DNA from 3 places in the Providencia huaxiensis genome. Region 1 is predicted to be linked to each of the others. Evidence: predicted binding sites of a transcription regulator. Region 1 holds the regulator's gene; each other region holds the start of a gene.

What was found. Region 1 encodes sigma-54, which starts transcription at its own class of promoters, with help from an activator protein. Its sites were predicted from a motif close to GTTGGCACANNTTTCGCTNT; they were not measured.
Region 2: glnA (glutamate--ammonia ligase) is a predicted target of sigma-54. The motif match lies at 3,303-3,322, and genes of this name have one in related genera.
Region 3: glnK (P-II family nitrogen regulator) is a predicted target of sigma-54. The motif match lies at 3,946-3,965, and genes of this name have one in related genera.

What each region holds. Positions count from the first base shown of each region.
Region 1 is NZ_CP031123.2:3,046,438-3,052,878, forward strand. Features, by position in the region: gene kdsC (3-deoxy-manno-octulosonate-8-phosphatase KdsC) at 1-437, shown strand, start outside; gene lptC (LPS export ABC transporter periplasmic protein LptC) at 454-1,029, shown strand; gene lptA (lipopolysaccharide ABC transporter substrate-binding protein LptA) at 1,031-1,591, shown strand; gene lptB (LPS export ABC transporter ATP-binding protein) at 1,597-2,322, shown strand; gene rpoN (RNA polymerase factor sigma-54) at 2,364-3,809, shown strand; gene hpf (ribosome hibernation promoting factor) at 3,832-4,119, shown strand; gene ptsN (PTS IIA-like nitrogen regulatory protein PtsN) at 4,213-4,680, shown strand; gene rapZ (RNase adapter RapZ) at 4,800-5,651, shown strand; gene npr (PTS phosphocarrier protein NPr) at 5,657-5,929, shown strand; gene rnk (nucleoside diphosphate kinase regulator) at 6,118-6,441, shown strand, end outside.
Region 2 is NZ_CP031123.2:4,106,599-4,113,039, forward strand. Features, by position in the region: gene glnG (nitrogen regulation protein NR(I)) at 1-545, opposite strand, end outside; gene glnL (nitrogen regulation protein NR(II)) at 555-1,604, opposite strand; gene glnA (glutamate--ammonia ligase) at 1,761-3,170, opposite strand; gene CYG50_RS23170 (PadR family transcriptional regulator) at 3,552-4,418, opposite strand; gene typA (ribosome-dependent GTPase TypA) at 4,851-6,441, shown strand, end outside.
Region 3 is NZ_CP031123.2:201,160-207,600, forward strand. Features, by position in the region: gene CYG50_RS02350 (Lrp/AsnC family transcriptional regulator) at 1-249, shown strand, start outside; gene CYG50_RS02355 (SmdA family multidrug ABC transporter permease/ATP-binding protein) at 325-2,070, shown strand; gene CYG50_RS02360 (SmdB family multidrug efflux ABC transporter permease/ATP-binding protein) at 2,067-3,851, shown strand; gene glnK (P-II family nitrogen regulator) at 4,024-4,362, shown strand; gene amtB (ammonium transporter AmtB) at 4,412-5,659, shown strand; gene tesB (acyl-CoA thioesterase II) at 5,799-6,441, opposite strand, start outside.

The DNA.
Region 1 (6,441 bases):
TGGGAAATAATGGCGAAGAACTCAAGGCCTTTAATGTCCGTGACGGCTATGGGATACGTTGCTTATTAACGTCCGGTATTGAAGTCGCCATTATTACAGGAAGAAAAGCGAAACTTCTTGAAGATAGAGCTCAAACATTAGGCATTACATATCTTTACCAAGGCCAAAGCGATAAGCTTTTGGCGTATCACGAACTGTTAGATACACTACAATTATCAGATGAAGAAATAGCTTATATTGGGGACGACCTGATTGACTGGCCTGTTATGGCTAAAGTAGGCTTATCCGTCGCCGTCGCTGATGCCCACCCTTTGCTATTACCGAAAGCGGATTACGTGACTCGTATTGGCGGGGGAAAAGGTGCAGTCCGCGAACTTTGTGACCTTATTTTGCTTTCTCAAGACAAACTAGAAGAAGCAAAAGGTTTATCAATATAACGAATAGATTGAATTCATGAGCAATGCGAAGAAGTGGTTAATTATTATTTTATCCTTAGTGGTATTAGGACTTATCGGTTGGAATTTAGCGGGTAATGATTCCGACAGCGCAGAGGATAAAGTAATTAATGATGGGCAACCTAATTATCAAACTGATGATTCAGTGACTTTTGTCTATAATCCAACGGGTAATTTAGCGTATAAACTCGTTTCAGATAAAATAGATAACTACACTGAAGGAAAAATCACGTGGTTTTCGAAACCTGTTCTAACCACTTATAACGAAGCCGGTGAGCCTACCTGGACAGTTAAGGCTTTCAAAGCAAGGTTAACGAACGATAGAATTCTCTATTTATATAGCGATGTTCAAGTTGATAGCTTAACTAAAGACTCGCAGATCCAACGAATTACAACTGAGAGTGCAGTTGTCAATTTGACAACACAAGACGTTTCATCTGATGATAAAGTGACCATTGTTGGACAAGGTCTCAATTCTACTGGTATGAAAATGAAGGGAAACCTTCGTACAAGAACGGCTGAATTAATCGAAGATGTAAAAACTCATTATGTGTTACAACCAGAAGAGCATTAAAATGAATCAAGTAACTAAGAAACGTTTTATTCAAGGAGCTGTTGCCAGTGCAATTTTGGCTCTTAGCCTACCTGCGATGGCATTAAAAAGTGATACGCAGCAGCCAATGACGATTAATTCGGTCAAACAATCTCTTGATTTAGAAAAAAACGTCACCACTTTTACAGATGATGTTGTTATTAAACAAGGCTCTATTGATATCAGAGCCAATAAAGTGGTTGTTACACGCCCAAGTAGTGACTCAGATAAAATTGTGATTGAGGCCTTCGGGACCCCAGTTACCTTTTACCAGTTGCAGGATGATGGCAAGCCAATTAAAGGCCATGCCAGTAAAGCCCGTTATGAGGTTGATAAACAACTCGTCACATTAACAGGCAATGCTTATCTTGAGCAATTAGACAGCAATATTCAGGGTGACAAAATTACCTATATCGTGCCAACGCAACAAATGGAAGCATTTAGTGATAAAGGCAAACGCGTCACTACCGTAATACTGCCAGCCCAATTGCAAGAAAAAGGCCCTGCAGCGAATAAAAATTCATCAGAAAGTAAGAGTAAATAACTGTTATGGCGACACTAACCGCTGAGAATCTAGCTAAAGCCTATAAAAAACGTAAAGTCGTTGAAGATGTCAGCCTGGAAGTTAAATCAGGTGAAATCGTTGGCTTGTTGGGACCAAACGGGGCCGGTAAAACAACGACCTTTTATATGGTTGTGGGTATTGTTCAGCGGGATGCTGGCAAAATTATGATTGATGGTGAAGATATCAGCCTTCTACCGTTGCATGAACGTGCACGCCGTGGAATTGGCTATCTTCCTCAAGAAGCCTCCATTTTCCGTCGCCTCAGTGTTTATGATAACCTAATGGCTGTGTTAGAAATTCGCGAAGATTTGAACTCTCAGCAACGTAAAGAGCGTGCTGAAGAGCTGATGGAAGAATTTAGTATTACCCATCTTCGGGGCAGCATGGGGCAATCGCTATCCGGTGGGGAACGCCGCCGTGTTGAAATTGCTCGAGCACTTGCAGCTAACCCAAAATTTATTTTATTAGACGAACCTTTTGCGGGTGTTGACCCTATTTCCGTCTTAGATATCAAAAAAATCATTCAGCACTTAAGGGATTACGGCCTCGGTGTATTAATCACCGACCATAACGTGCGTGAAACCTTAGATGTATGTGAAAGAGCCTATATTGTCAGCCAAGGACACTTAATTGCTCATGGGTCACCAACCATGATCTTAGAGAACGAACAAGTGAAACGTGTATACTTGGGTGAAGGTTTCCGGTTATAAATTAGCGTATCGTCATTTTTTAGGGAGAATAAAACAGATTCATGAAGCAAAGCTTGCAGCTTAGAGTCAGTCAACAACTTGCAATGACCCCTCAATTGCAGCAAGCCATTCGCTTGTTGCAGCTGTCTACACTTGAGCTTCAGCAAGAAATTCAACTCGCCTTGGAAACCAACCCACTTCTTGAACAAGAAGAGTTAAATTCCGAGTCTGAATCTATTGACTCCCTAAATGAAAATTCCGATACCAGTGAGCTCGATACCAAAGACGCGCTCGAAAACCATGATATGCCAGATGAACTCCCTTTAGATACTAATTGGGATGAAATATATACGGCAGGAACACCGTCAGGGACCAGTAATGATTATAATTTTGATGAACTCCCTGTTTACCAAGGTGAAACAACGCAAACATTGCAAGATTACCTGACGTGGCAAGCTGAGCTGACCCCTTTTACTGATACGGACAGGGCAATAGCCACCGCTATTATTGATTCAATAGATGATTCCGGTTACCTGACAACAGCAGTTTCTGATATACATGAAGGGATTGATAACCCAGAGATTAGTATTGAGGAAGTCATTGCTGTCCTCAAACGTATTCAGCATTTCGACCCACTGGGTGTCGCAGCACAAGACTTAAAAGAGTGTTTATTAATTCAATTGTCACTCTACCCTAAAGAAACTGATGGGCTACAAGATGCGAAGCTCATTATTAGTAACCATATTGATTTACTGGCTAACCGTGATTTTCGCCAGTTAGGTAAATTAACTCGCTTAAAAGAAGATGCGCTCAAAACCGCGATAGACCTGATTTTAACGTTGAATCCAAAACCTGGCCAATCTATCAATACCGGGGAATCGGAATACGTCATTCCTGATGTTTTAGTGAAAAAAATCGCAGGGCACTGGCAAGTTGAGTTAAATACAGATAGCATCCCTAAGCTAAGCATTAATAACCATTATGCTTCGATGCTGAATAATTCAGCGAGTGAAGATGACTCGCAATATATTCGTAGTCATCTGCAAGATGCAAAATGGTTGATTAAAAGCCTTGAGAGCCGCCACGAGACACTATTAAAAGTCGCGACTTGTATTGTAGAACAGCAACAAGAATTCTTTGAGCTGGGAGAGGAGTACATGAAACCGATGATACTGGCCGATATCGCCTATCAAGTGGACATGCATGAATCAACTATCTCACGAGTGACAACTCAAAAGTTTCTCCATAGCCCACGAGGCATTTTTGAGTTGAAATATTTTTTCTCCAGCCATGTTAATACGGACACAGGTGGCGAAGCCTCCTCAACCGCAATTCGAGCATTGGTGAAAAAACTGGTTGCTGCTGAAAACCCAGCAAAACCATTGAGTGACAGTAAATTGACGAGTATGCTGGCTGAACAAGGCATTCAAGTCGCTCGCAGAACTGTTGCTAAGTATCGAGAATCGTTATCCATTCCGCCCTCTAACCAGCGTAAACAACTGGTTTAATTGATAAAATAAGGAAGATTGTATGGAATTTCAGATTACTGGACACAATATTGAAGTTACTCCTGCATTGCGCGAGACTGTTGAGAAAAAACTCAAAAAATTGGAACAATTATTTGATCGTATTAATAATATCCAAGTTGTCTTGAAAGTTGAAAAAGTTCAGCAAATTGCGGAAGCAACCGTGCAAGTCAATGGAGCGGATCTCCACGCATCAGCGGAAGAAAACGATATGTACGCCGCTATAGATATACTCGTAGACAAACTGTCGCGCCAATTAACCAAACATAAAGAAAAACTGAGACAACATTAATACATTGATACGGCTTATTAATGAGCCGGATAATGTTTCAAACCAGATGGTGGGATACACCATCTGGTTTTGTAGTCCTAAGTGAACAATAAAATGAATAGTGATATAGAAATCCAGTTAAACGTTGTTTTATCATCAGCCTGTACACGTAATAATATTGTGTGCACCAGTAAAAAAAGAGCTTTAGAAATTATTAGTGAGCTGGCTGCCGTTGAATTGGAATTACCTGAAAATACGGTATTTGAAGCGTTATTAACCAGAGAAAAAGTTGGCACAACAGGTATTGGTGGGGGTATTGCCATTCCTCATGGAAAGCTGAACGAAGGTGAAAGTAGCCGTGCTGTCGGTGTCTTTTTGCATTTAGAGGAGCCGATTGCGTTTGATGCAATTGATAATCAGCCTGTTGACTTGTTGTTCGCGTTACTTGTGCCATCAGACCAATGTAAAACGCACTTGCATACATTGTCGCTTATCGCCAAAAAATTAGCCGATAAAACGCTCTGTAAACGCCTACGCAGTGCACAAAGTGATGAAGAGCTATACCGCATAATTACAGAGTAAGTGATAAATTATGTATCTTGCCATATGCAAATGATATTGTTATGGTTTCTAAGTAATATTATTTGGCAAATACTGCTTTTCAAGAAGCACATTATTAGGAAACAAAAGGGAGCAAGCTCATGGTGCTGATGATAGTCAGCGGCCGTTCCGGTTCGGGGAAATCCGTTGCCTTACGTGCGCTGGAAGATATGGGTTTCTATTGCGTAGATAACCTACCGGTTGTATTACTACCGGAGTTAGCGAATTCACTGGCTGATCGTAATATTTCAGCAGCGGTAAGCATCGACGTGCGTAATATGCCCGACAATCCAGAGATTTTCGAAGAAGCGATTGATAAATTACCTTCAACCTTCTCTCCTCAATTATTGTTTCTAGATGCCGATCGTAACACGCTTATTCGCCGTTACAGTGATACTCGTCGACTACACCCGCTTTCAAGTAAAAATCTTTCACTTGAAAGCGCAATAGATGAAGAAAATGAGCTACTTGAGCCTTTACGCTCTCGGGCTGATTTAGTTATCGATACTTCTGAAATGTCCGTTCATGAATTAGCTGAGATGCTAAGAACACGTTTGATGGGCAAACGTGAGCGTGAACTGACAATGGTGTTTGAATCTTTTGGCTTCAAACATGGTATTCCTATTGATGCGGATTATGTATTCGATGTGCGCTTTTTGCCCAATCCGCACTGGGATCCGAAATTGCGTCCAATGACAGGCCTTGATAGACCCGTGGCTGCATTCTTAGATAGGCATACTGAAGTCCATAACTTCATTTACCAAACCCGTAGCTATTTAGAATTATGGTTACCGATGTTAGAAACCAATAACCGTAGCTACTTGACTGTCGCAATTGGCTGTACCGGGGGTAAGCACCGTTCAGTGTATGTCGCTGAACAACTTGCCGACTATTTCCGCTCTCGTGGTAAAAATGTGCAGTCACGCCACAGAACGTTGGAAAAACGCAAGTAACAGCAATGACCGTAAAAGCCACAATAACGCTCAAAAATCGGCTTGGAATGCATGCAAGGCCTGCTATGTTACTCTATGATTTAGTTAAACAATTTAACTCAAGAGTTATTTTGCGTAATAATAATCAAATTGAGGCTGAGGCCGATAGCGTTATTGCGATGTTGATGTTAGACTCAGAACAAGGCAGTAATATTGATATTGAGGTTAGCGGCCCAGATGAAAATCAGGCATTATCCGCAATTATTAACCTGTTCGAAAGTGGGTTTGACGAAGAGTAGTCAATTCAAACCTAACGATAAAAATATCAATCTGTATTTTTTACAAAGGTAGGCTTAGAGATCGTGATCATGATCTCTTCCCTTTAAAGCGTATAGCGCCTAATATTTTAAACAAACTTATTTCTAGCGACACCCCCTACCTTATGGGTGGGGGGTGTTTGCTTTGTATGTCTCTATTGGAGTGTGGTATGACAAAGCCAACAATTATTATCAATGATTTAGATGCTGAACGTTTAGATGCACTGATGGAACAGCCGGCTTATGCGGGCACACCGGTTGCCGATGCGCTCAATGATGAACTTGACCGTGCGGATATTCTGACCCCACAAGAAATGCCTGCTGATGTGGTCACGATGAACAGTACCGTTCGCTTTTTGGATTTAATCAGCAACGAAGAGCGCACACGTACCTTAGTTTACCCGGCGTCACTGAAAGATAGCGCAGAGCAGCTGTCTGTTATGGCACCGATTGGTGCGGCCTTATTAGGCTTGCATGTCAACGATGAAATCAGC
Region 2 (6,441 bases), 1.1 Mb from region 1:
TGGGCAACTAACTCTTTCCCTGTTCCTGATTCACCATTAATAAGCACACTAATTGATGAGCGCGATAAACGACCAATAATGCGATAAACCTCTTGCATAGCCGGTGCTTCTCCGATCATGGTCGAAGAGACAACAGGAGCGGGCTGTTTAGCTTCACGGCCAGTATGGTTTTGTTCACGGCTATGATTCAGAGCGCGTTCGACTAATGCGACGGTTTCATCAATATCGAAAGGTTTTGGTAAGTAATCAAAGGCACCTGACTGGTAGGCATTTACGGCAGCATCAAGGTCAGAGTGTGCTGTCATGATAATAATCGGCAGGAGGGGATATGATTGTTTGATGGTATTCAGCAGTTCAATACCATTTGTGCCTGGCATACGGATATCAGATAACAACACATCAGGGAGTGAATTTTCTAATGCGGCAAGTACAGCGTCCGCACTGTCAAAGCAGGTGCAAGCGAACTTTGCATTATCTAATGCACGCTCAAGTACCCAACGGATGGAGCTATCGTCATCAACCACCCAAATTTTTCCCTGCGTCATGGTTATCTCCTATTTCTTAATTGGTAGATAAATGGAAAACTCAGTGTGACCTGGCCAACTGGTGAACTCGATTTTTCCTGCGTGTTGGTCGACTAAACTGCGGGCAATTGATAGGCCAAGTCCGGTCCCATCAGGCCGTCCACTCACCATGGGATAAAACAACGTATCCTGAATTGCCAATGGAATACCGGGACCGTTATCTTCAATATCAATACGTGCAGCTAATCGATAACGCTCGCCTTGCAGTGTGACTTGAAAAGCAGTTCGTGTACGCAAGGTGATATAACCCCCCGTTTCAGCGAGAGCTTGTAATGCGTTTCGGGTGATATTTAGAAGCACTTGCTCGATTTGGTCTGGGTAATACTCTAATTCGGGCAGGCTTGGGTCATAGTCACGAATTAATGTCACGTTATCGGGTTTTTCTAATGACACCAACCGCGTTACATTTTCCATAATATGATGGATACTTTGCTGTGTTTTCGGCCCTGGATATTGTGGGCCAAGCAGCCGATCAACCAGTGCTCGCAGGCGGTCAGCCTGTTCGATAATCACTTGAGTATATTCATTTAATTGTGGGTCAGGCAGCGCTTTAGATAGCAATTGCGCAGCGCCTCGCAAACCTCCGAGAGGGTTTTTGATTTCGTGAGCAAGCCCACGGATCAGTTCGCGGGCGGCCAATTGCTGGGCATTCTGTGCGAGTTCTTGGCTCAAGCGCCGTTGGCTATCTAATTGCGAAAGCTCAACTAAAATAAATTGCTCTGAAAAAGGCTGTGCGCTGAATGACATCACATGGGAATGGTTGTTAAACACTAAGGTGACTTCATTTTCGGTAAAACTATGGCCTTCTTTTAAGCTATTGAGCATGAGTTCATCATTGAGTGAACAATAACTGAATAACAGTGGTAGAGGCGTACCGTATAGCTTGCGCTGGCTTTGGGTTAAGATCTGGAGTGCAGCATGGTTGGCGTAATGGATAACCAAATCGTAATCCAAAATTAGCACGCTATTAATGAGGGAGTCGAGAATGTGTTCCGGTGCTGGCAAATGTTCGGTTTTCATGTAATGTTGCTCCTGCACTATTTTGGTGCATTATACCTGATAGACCAAACAACCGATATTTGATTTTTGCTGCGTAAATACGTTAGAGATAAAAGGCCCCATCAAAAGATGGGGCAAGTGCTTCACGGCAACAAAGACTAACAGTGGAACGGCGTGTTACACACTGTAGTACATTTCAAATTCGAGAGGGTGTGGTGCCATACGAACACGCTGGATGTCGGCACGGGTTAATTCAATATACGCATCGATAGCGTCATTAGTGAATACACCACCACGGGTTAAGAATTCACGGTCTTTATCTAATTCCGCTAACGCTTCGTCTAAAGAGCCTGAAACGGTTGGAATTTCTTTGGCTTCTTCTGGTGGTAAGTCATATAAATTTTTGTCCATCGCATCACCAGGGTGGATCTTGTTAATGATGCCATCAAGGCCTGCCATTAACTGAGCAGCAAACGCTAAATATGGGTTAGCAGCTGGGTCTGGGAAGCGAACTTCAATACGACGTGCTTTCGTGCTCGCAACGACTGGAATACGAATCGAAGCAGAGCGGTTACGTGCAGAATATGCCAACATTACAGGTGCTTCAAAGCCCGGAACTAAGCGTTTGTATGAGTTAGTTGTTGGGTTTGTAAATGCGTTCAGCGCACGTGCATGCTTAATAATACCGCCAATGTAATACAGCGCCATTTCGGATAAACCACCGTATTTGTCACCTGCGAACAGGTTAACACCGCCTTTAGATAAAGACATATGGCAGTGCATACCAGAGCCGTTATCACCCACTAAAGGTTTTGGCATAAAGGTCGCTGTTTTGCCGTAGGCATGGGCAACATTGTGAACAACATATTTATAAATCTGGGTTTCATCCGCTTTTTTAGTCATGGTATTAAAGCGGGTTGCGACTTCGTTTTGCCCAGCGGTTGCCACTTCATGGTGGTGAGCTTCAACAACCAAGCCCATCTCTTCCATAGTGGTACACATAGCTGAACGCAAGTCTTGTGATGAATCAACCGGTGGAACTGGGAAATAACCGCCTTTTACTGCAGGGCGATGGCCTTTATTACCACCTTCGTATTTGGTTCCCGTATTCCATGCCGCTTCGATATCATCGATATGGTAGTAGCTACCGTGCATGTTGTTGCCAAAACGAATGTCATCAAAAACGAAAAATTCAGGTTCTGGCCCAAAGAGAACGATATCGGCGATCCCACTTGAGCGCAGGAAATCTTCTGCACGTTTTGAAATTGAACGCGGGTCTCTGTCATAACCTTGCATAGTGCCCGGTTCTAAAATATCACAGCGTATAATTAACGTAATATCTGCAAAGAACGGGTCTAACATTGCAGTTGATGGGTCTGGCATTAATACCATGTCTGACTCATTGATGCCTTTCCAGCCACCAATAGATGAACCATCAAACATCTGGCCTTCTTCAAAGAAGTCTTCGTCAACTTGATGAGCAGGGATAGTGATGTGTTGCTCTTTACCTTTAGTGTCGGTAAAACGCAGATCAATAAATCTAACATTGTGCTCTTTAATTAACGATAAAACATGTTCAGCGGACATCTCGGCTCTCCTGGTCGGGTCTAATCAACAAATCACAAGCTATCATTTGACAGTATGTCTGTTGTTTGTCTGGCGTGTTAGTTATATAAAATGAGTTATATAAAAATAGTTAGCACGCGCTCTATAAATAGATAAGCGAAAAGCGTGCCAACTTTTTAATTATAGTAAATACTGATTGTTACGTGTGGACGAAGGGAGCCATCTAGCTTTCTTTATATGTAATGCACTGGTTTGGTGCTAATGGTTTTGTTTTTGCACTAAATTGGTGCAAATGGCGTGTATAGATGAGAATTCAAATAAAAAATTAGCATTGTGCTCTGCTAGAGCACAATGCTGACGAGATAAAAAAGAAATAAGGTTGCTCAACGTGAAACAGCAACATTAATCTTCATCGCTATTTGTTAATAACGTATTCACTTCTTCAATTTGTTTTACTGCATCATTGATAATTGAGGCAATTTGGCGAGTTTGTTCTTCATTTAGCTGTTTTAAAACCATTTTGTGACGTAATAATGCTTTAAAGCGACTAACGGCCATTTCAATGTCTTCCGCCAAATTACTGCCTTGTTGCATATCACGCGCTTTTGCTAGTTTGCGAGCAATAACAGCTTCAATTTCTTTATTTTGAGCTAGATGGGCTGCTCCCTCAGGAGTAATGGTAAAACTTTTGCGATTACGCTCAACAATCTGAGACTCTAGGAAGCCTTGTTCTTCTAACAGTGTTAGAGTTGGATAAATAACACCGGGACTAGGCACATATAAGCCATTTGAGGCTTCTTGAATATCTTTGATAATTTCGTAGCCATAGCTTGGTTTTTTAGCGACTAACGAAAGTACCATAATATGAAGATCACCATGGTCGAATAAACGACGCAGCCCTTTGCCTCTTCCTCGGCCTCTTTGGCGGTCATCGCCGTGGCAGCGCTCACCGTGCCCGTGGCCATGACGGCCTTCACCGTGGCAGCGCTCACCGTGCCCGTGGCCATGACGGCCTTCACCGTGGCAGCGCTCACCGTGCCCGTGGCCATGACGGCCTTCACCGTGGCAGCGCTCACCGTGCCCGTGGCCATGACGGCCTTCGCCGTGGCAGCGTTCACCATGTCCGTGGCCATGACGGCCTTCACCGTGGCAGCGCTCACTGTGTCCATGACCATGACGGTCATCATTGTGGCAACATCCACCGTGGTGGCCACGTTGATTTTCATCGTGGTGTGCATAATATACATGACGACAAGATTTAATTAGCATATAGTTACTCCTTAGCTTGTAACTTTAGATATATCGAATTTATTTTATGGGTTTACTATATTTAGATATATCTAATTAGTCAATTTAGATATATCTAAATAACACAAAAAGATATTTAAACTGGCAGTTAAGAAAGAAAGTCTATTTTTTGTTCTTTTTTTGGGCTGCTAATATTAAGTTTTTAGCGTATTATTCTGTCACTTTGTGATTTCACAGTGCTGATAGGCCTATTTTTATTAGGTATTTTGGCTCAGTCTCGCAACTGAATGTTTTTTCGTTAAAAACTTTTTATACAGTGATGGGTTTCACATTTATTCCACTTGTGCGGAAAAACGTGTAAAATAACAGCAAATTAACGTAGAAAGTATGTTTGGGTAATTAGAATGCCGCAAAAAACATATTCCTTTCCTGTCAATTAAACGGTAAAAATCCTTGTCAATTCAAAACTTAAGAAACATCGCCATCATCGCTCACGTTGACCATGGCAAGACCACACTGGTTGGTAAATTATTGCAACAGTCAGGTACGTTCGGCGAACGTGAAACTGTCGATGAGCGTGTTATGGACTCCAACGACTTGGAGAAAGAGCGTGGTATTACCATTCTTGCTAAAAATACTGCAATCCAATGGAATGGTTATCACATCAATATCGTAGACACCCCAGGCCACGCCGATTTCGGTGGTGAGGTTGAGCGCGTAATGTCTATGGTTGACTGCGTTCTGCTGGTTGTTGATGCGATGGACGGCCCAATGCCACAAACTCGTTTCGTAACGCAAAAAGCGTTCGATCACGGCTTACGTCCAATTGTTGTTATCAATAAAGTTGACCGCCCTGGCGCACGTCCTGATTGGGTCGTTGACCAAGTATTCGACTTATTCGTGAACTTAGGTGCAACGGATGAGCAACTCGATTTCCCTATCGTTTATGCCTCTGCATTAAACGGTATCGCAGGTCTTGAGCACGAAAACATGGCTGAAGACATGACCCCACTGTACGAAGCTATCGTGGAACACGTTGCACCTCCAGCAGTTGACGTTGACGGTCCATTCCAAATGCAAGTTTCGCAATTGGATTACAACAGCTATTTAGGTGTTATCGGTATCGGTCGTATTAAGCGCGGCGTTGTTAAGCCTAACCAACAAATAACTGTTATCGATAGCGAAGGTAAAACTCGCAACGGTAAAATCGGTAAAGTGTTAACTCACTTAGGTTTAGAGCGTATCGATTCACAGCAAGCGGAAGCGGGTGATATCGTTGCGCTGACTGGTTTAGGCGAACTAAACATTTCTGACACTATTTGCCAAGTGGGTAGCGTTGAAGCACTGCCTGCGTTAGCGGTTGATGAGCCAACAGTTAGCATGTTCTACTGTGTTAACACCTCACCATTCTGCGGTAAAGAAGGTAAATTCGTGACTTCACGTCAGATCCTTGACCGCCTGAATAAAGAACTGGTTCACAACGTTGCACTGCGTGTTGAAGAAACTCAAGACCCAGACGCATTCCGTGTATCTGGTCGTGGTGAGCTGCACTTATCTGTTCTTATCGAAAACATGCGTCGTGAAGGCTTCGAATTAGCCGTATCTCGTCCAAAAGTTATCATTCGTGAAATCGATGGTCGTAAACAAGAGCCGTTCGAACAAGTGACTTTAGACGTTGAAGAACAGCACCAAGGCGACATCATGAAAGCTTTAGGTGAGCGTAAAGGTGACCTGCGTGACATGATGCCAGACGGTAAAGGCCGTGTGCGTCTTGACTACATTATCCCAAGCCGTGGCTTGATTGGCTTCCGTACTGAATTCATGACAATGACATCAGGTACGGGTTTACTGTACTCAACATTCAGCCATTACGATGATGTTCGCCCAGGTGAAATCGGTGGCCGCCAAAACGGTGTTCTGATCTCCAACGGTCAAGGTAAAGCGGTTGCTTATGCTCTGTACAGCCTGCAAGATCGCGGTAAATTGTTCTTAGGTCACGGTGCTGAAGTGTATGAAGGCCAAATCATTGGTATTCACTCACGTT
Region 3 (6,441 bases), 1.7 Mb from region 1:
ACACAGCATCATAATAGTGAGTGGTATGAGCAATTTGTTTCTTTTGTCAGTCAACTTCCTGAAGTTCTGATGTTTTATCGTATGGCTGGGGAGTATGATTACCTTATGCAAGTAGAAGTGCATGACATGAAATCATATGACTTATTTTATAAAAAACTCGTCAATGGTGTTCATGGTTTAATCGATGTGACTTCAAGTTTTGCAATGGAAAAAATCAAGTATACGACAGTATTGCCTATTCCTGATTAACTCCGTAATAACGTAGATGATTACGGCTTCTCATTTTTAGGCATCATTAAATCAATATATTCAAGGCAGTATTACGTGCGATTATTTTCACAACTAGGTTGGTATTTTTTGAGTGAGTGGCGGCGCTATCTCGGTGCTGTTTGCTTTCTCATTATTATTGCTATCTTACAATTAGTCCCTCCACGCATCGTTGGTGTGGTTGTTGATGGAATAAGTAAAGGGGCAATGCCAACAAAGCAGTTGATTACTTATGTTTCAGTCATGCTGTTGATTGCACTGGTTGTGTATGGTTTGCGGTATGTTTGGCGTTTATGGTTATTTGGTGCTTCTTATAAGTTAGCCGTTCAGCTACGACAAAAATTTTATCGGCAATTAAGTCTGCAAAATCAAGAGTTTTACCTTAAGTACCGAACAGGGGATTTAATTGCACGCACGACGAATGATGTTGACCGAGTTGTGTTTGCAGCTGGTGAAGGTGTTTTAACATTAGTTGACTCATTGGTGATGGGGTGTGCGGTGCTCATCATGATGAGTGTTGAAATTAGTTGGCAACTGACTTTACTAGCACTTATTCCAATGCCAATTATGGCACTAGTCATTAAGCGTTATGGTGACCAGCTTCATCAGCGTTTTAAGCATGCTCAAGGGGCATTTTCGTCTTTAAATAATCATGCGCAAGAAAGTTTAACAAGTATCCGTATGATTAAAGCTTTTGGCCTTGAAGATCATCAATCGAATCAATTTGAACAGGTAGCCACTGAGGCTGGACGTCGCAATATGCATGTTGCTAAAGTTGATGCGCGTTTTGATCCCACCATTTTTATGGCGATTGGTATGGCCAATTTACTCGCTATTGCAGGTGGCAGCTGGATGGTGTTAAACGACACATTGACGTTAGGTGAATTAACGAGCTTTGTGATGTATTTAGGATTAATGATTTGGCCAATGCTAGCGCTCGCATGGATGTTTAATATCGTTGAACGAGGTAGTGCAGCTTATAGTCGTATTCTAAGTTTACTCAATGAACCGTTAGTTATTCAGGATGGCTCGCATTCATTACAGCCTGAAAAGGGAAACTTGAATGTGAATATCATCAATTTTAGTTATCCAGAAACCACACGAATAGCATTACATGATATTCGGTTTGACCTAAAACCTGGGCAATTTTTGGGGATCTGTGGGCCAACAGGGGCTGGGAAATCAACATTGTTGACGTTATTGCAGCGCCAATTTGATGTTACGGAAGGGGAAATCCTCTATCAAGGTTTACCACTATCTGAGGTCCGTTTAAATGAATGGCGTGCTCGGTTATCTATCGTAAATCAATCTCCATTTTTATTTTCAGATACAGTTGCAGGCAATATCGCACTTGGGCGACCTAATGCCACTCAGGAAGAAATTGAGCAGGCAGCGCGTGTCGCTTGTGTACATGATGATATTTTACGTTTACCGGAAGGCTATTCTACTCAGGTTGGTGAACGTGGAGTTATGTTGTCTGGTGGGCAGAAACAACGAATTTCTATTGCAAGGGCAATCTTACAAAATGCAGAAATTTTGGTGTTAGATGATGCACTTTCTGCCGTTGACGGGCAGACCGAGTTTACGATTTTACAAAACTTAAGTCATTGGCGGCAGGGTAGAACCATGATAATCAGCGCTCATCGTCTATCTGCATTGGTAGAAGCAGACAATATTATTGTGCTATCTCAAGGTGCGATTATTAGCCGAGGTAGGCATGAAGCGCTTATTGCACAGTCGGGTTGGTATAAAGATATGTATCAGTACCAACAGATTGAAGCGGCGTTGGATGGTGAGCTATGAGCCAAAAGAAACCACTATGGCCAGCACTTAAGCGTTTACTTTCTTACGGAAAAGCACACCGAGGCACCATGGGGATTGCTATTGCAATGCTATGGTTAGCCGCTATTGCGGAGGTCAGCGGGCCTCTGCTGATCAGTTATTTTATTGATAACATGATTGCGAAAAAGCAAATCATCATGCCACTGGCTTTATATATGGCCGTTGGTTTTATATTGCTTCAAGTTATTGCTGCATTATTACATTACTATCAAATTATTTTATTTAATAAAGCTTCTGTGGGAGTCGTGCAAACATTACGAACAGATGTGATGAATGCCGCCCTTAGGCAGCCTTTGAGTGCCTTTGATAAACAACCTGTTGGCCAATTGATTTCACGAGTTACAAATGATACTGAAGTGATTAAAGATCTATTTGTGATGGTTGTGCCGACGGTGTTTCGGAGTTTAGCCCTGATTTGTGCCATGTTAGTTGCTATGTTTTCATTGGAATGGCGTATGGCATCAATTGCAGTGATGATTTTTCCTGCTGTATTTGTGGTGATGCTTGTTTATCAGCGCTTAAGTACACCGATTGTACGTCGTGTCAGATCTTATCTTGCGGATATTAACAACGGTTTTAACGAAGTCATTAGTGGAATGACGGTTATTCAGCAATTTATCCAACAGGCTAGGTTTGGCGAAAAAATGCAAAGTATTAGTCAAGACCATTATTTTGCAAGAATGAAAGCATTAAAACTTGATGGCTTACTATTAAGGCCATTACTAAGTTTACTTTCAGCTTCAGTATTGTGTGGCTTGCTATTGCTATTTGGGTTTGAAGGAACGACTACCATTGGTGTTGGTGTCTTATATGCATTTATTAACTATTTAGGTCGTTTGAATGAACCGCTTATCGAATTAACTTCTCAGCAATCGATGCTTCAGCAAGCGGTTGTTTCAGGTGAGCGTGTTTTTGAACTCATGGATAGCCCGCAACAAGACTATGGGGAAAGTATTGAGCCATTACAAGGTGGCTCAATCTCAATTAACCATTTATCTTTTGCTTACCGAGATAACAAAATGGTACTTAAAGATATTAATTTACACGTACCTGATAATAATTTTGTTGCATTGGTCGGTCATACTGGGAGCGGTAAAAGTACCATTGCAAATTTAATTATGGGGTATTACCCATGGCAGGAAGGGGATATTTTATTAGATGGACGTGACTTGAGTTCACTATCTCACCAAGTTTTACGTCATGGTATTGCGATGGTGCAACAAGACCCTGTTGTCCTTGCGGCTTCTTTTTTTGATAACGTCGCACTAGGGCGTGAGATTAGCCAAGATAAAGTTTGGGAAGTTATTGAAACTGTTCAGCTTGCTGAGTTAGTTCGTGGGTTACCTGATGGGCTAGATACCGTACTTGGTGAACAAGGAAACACCTTGTCTGTTGGGCAAAGACAATTACTAGCGATGGCTCGAGTACTTGTGGTCACACCTAAAATTTTAATTTTGGATGAAGCAACGGCGAATATTGACTCAGGGACTGAGCAAGCGATACAAAAAGCATTACGAATGATCCGTCAACATACTACGCTCGTCGTGATAGCTCATCGTTTATCGACAATCGTCGATGCTGATCAAGTCGTTGTGTTACATCGTGGTGCAATTGTTGAGCAAGGTAAACATTTGCAGCTTTTACAGCAAAAAGGACGTTATTATCAAATGTACCAGTTGCAACAAGTTGGGGAATCATTGAATGCCCGTTGTGATGCTGAAATTGAGAGTATAACTAGTTAATTATTCTGCACTCTTATAATGCAAGACCTAAAGCCACTCATTCGAGTGGTTTTTTATTTTGTTCTTTCCTATTGAATAATATGGATAAATATATTTTGGCACACGATTTGCTATAACGTTAGTGCTGTTCAAGATATTGAGCGGCTTATTCACCTGACTTATAGGAGTGAGCATGAAATATATCATCGCAATCATTAAGCCATTTAAATTAGATGAAGTCCGAGAAGCACTATCAGATATTGGTGTTCAAGGGCTTACTATTACTGAAGTTCGAGGGTTTGGACGACAGAAAGGACATGCCGAATTATATAGAGGAGCTGAATATACTGTCGATTTTTTACCTAAAGTACGTATGGAAATAGCGGTTTCTGATGAGTTAGTAGAACAGGTAATTGAAACAATCGAAAAAAAAGCTTATACGGGCCAAGTCGGGGATGGAAAAATATTTATTTTGTCATTAGAGCAAGCTGTACGTATTCGTACAGGTGAAAAACAAGACGAAGCACTGTAGGAGAGCAATTATGCGCAAAGGGTTCCAATACTTATGTCTATTGATATCAATGGGGAGTTTTCCAATAACGGTGCTTGCAGCAGAGGAAACCCTAGATAAAGCGGATAACGCATTTATGATGATAGCGACTGCTTTAGTTATTTTCATGATACTTCCAGGTATCGCATTATTCTATGGTGGGCTACTAAGAAGCAAAAATGTTCTTTCTTTAATGGCTCAAACCGCGGTTATTTTCGCTTTAGTGTCTGTTATTTGGATTGTTTATGGGTACAGCTTAGCTTTTAGTGAGGGAAATGATTTTATCGGTGGTTTTAGTCAGATTATGTTAAAAAATATCACTGTTGAAAGCTTATCTGGACCGATCCCTCAATTTATTCACGTTGTTTTTCAAGGGGCATTTGCATGCTTAACGGTCGCATTGGTGGTTGGTGCACTAGGGGAGCGGATTAAATTTTCTGCAATTTTAATTTTTACGATTATTTGGACGACATTTGCTTATTTACCAATGGCACACATGGTATGGGGCGGCGGTATTTTATCGCAAGATGGCGCACTAGATTTTGCTGGGGGTACGGTTGTTCATATTAATGCGGCTGTTGCCGGTTTAGTTGGTGCTTACTTACTTGGGCATCGTACTGGGTTAGGAAAAGAGGCTATTAAACCACATAACTTACCTATGGTGTTTATGGGAACATCCATACTATTCATTGGCTGGTTTGGTTTCAATGCAGGTTCGGCCGGAAGTGCTAATAGTATCGCTGCATTAGCGTTTGTGAACACTATCGCAGCTGCGGCTGGTGCTATTTTATCATGGACTTTAGCTGAGTGGCTTTTCAGGGAAAAACCTTCATTATTAGGTGCTTGCTCTGGTTGCTTAGCTGGGTTAGTTGGGGTTACGCCAGCGGCAGGAACGGTTGGGGTCGGTGGGGCATTAATTATAGGGGTATTGTCTGGGCTGGCGGGTTTATGGGGTGTTGTGATTTTAAAGCGTCGATTAAAAGTTGATGATGTTTGCGATGTTTTTGGTGTTCATGGTGTCTGCGGGATTTTAGGTTGTTTACTAACGGGGGTATTTACTTCAACGGCATTAGGCGGAAGTGGTTTTGCGGAGGGTATTACGATGATGAAACAAGTCGGAATTCAAGCCGTCAGCATACTAGTTTGTGTTGTTTGGACCGCAATCGTTGCTTATATTGCATTTAAAGTGGCAGCGAAAACTTCAGGTTTACGCATTAATGTTGAAAAAGAAAGGGAAGGTTTAGATATTACTTCTCATGGTGAAAGTGCCTACAATTAATCTTAATGTAATGATAATTACAGGATAATACTGTGCTTTGTGTAAATTGATAATGGCAGCTTATTGCTGGCTGCCATTACCTTTTTAAACCGACTCATCTACCTTTCTAAGTAAGTAATCACTTACTCGAAACTCCGCTTTATTTATGGGGTTGCCTATGCCGAATTACACCTTCTTGGACTGCGGTTGCAACAAGATCACCTTGTAAATTATAGAGTTGTCCTTTAACAAAACCCCTTCCACCAGATGCCGAGGGACTTTCTACGGCATACAGTAACCAATCATCAATTTTGAATGGACGATGGAACCACATTGAATGATCAATCGTTGCGACTTGTAGGTCTCGTTCCATAAAGCCTCTACCATGCGGTTGCAATGCGGCTGGAAGGAAATTGTAATCAGATGCATAACCTAACAAATAGTGATGCAGCGAAGGTAGCTCCGGTAACTGTCCTTTCGCTTTAAACCAAATATAACGAAACGGCTCTTGAGGTGCGGAATCGAATGGGCTGTAAAACTCAACAGGACGAAATTCAAAGGGAGTTGGCCTAAGAGCATATTTTTTAACTGATTCTGGCAATTTATCAGCCAAACTTTGCACAATATCATCTTGAGAAATTAACGAAGTCGGTGGTGGTACATCCGGCATCAAGTTTTGATGATTATAACCTTCTTCTTGAGATTGAAATGATGCGGTCATAAAGAAGATAGGCTTGCCGTTTTGAATGGCGCTCACTCGACGTGCGCTAAAACTTCCGCCATCGCGTAAAATTTCAACGTCA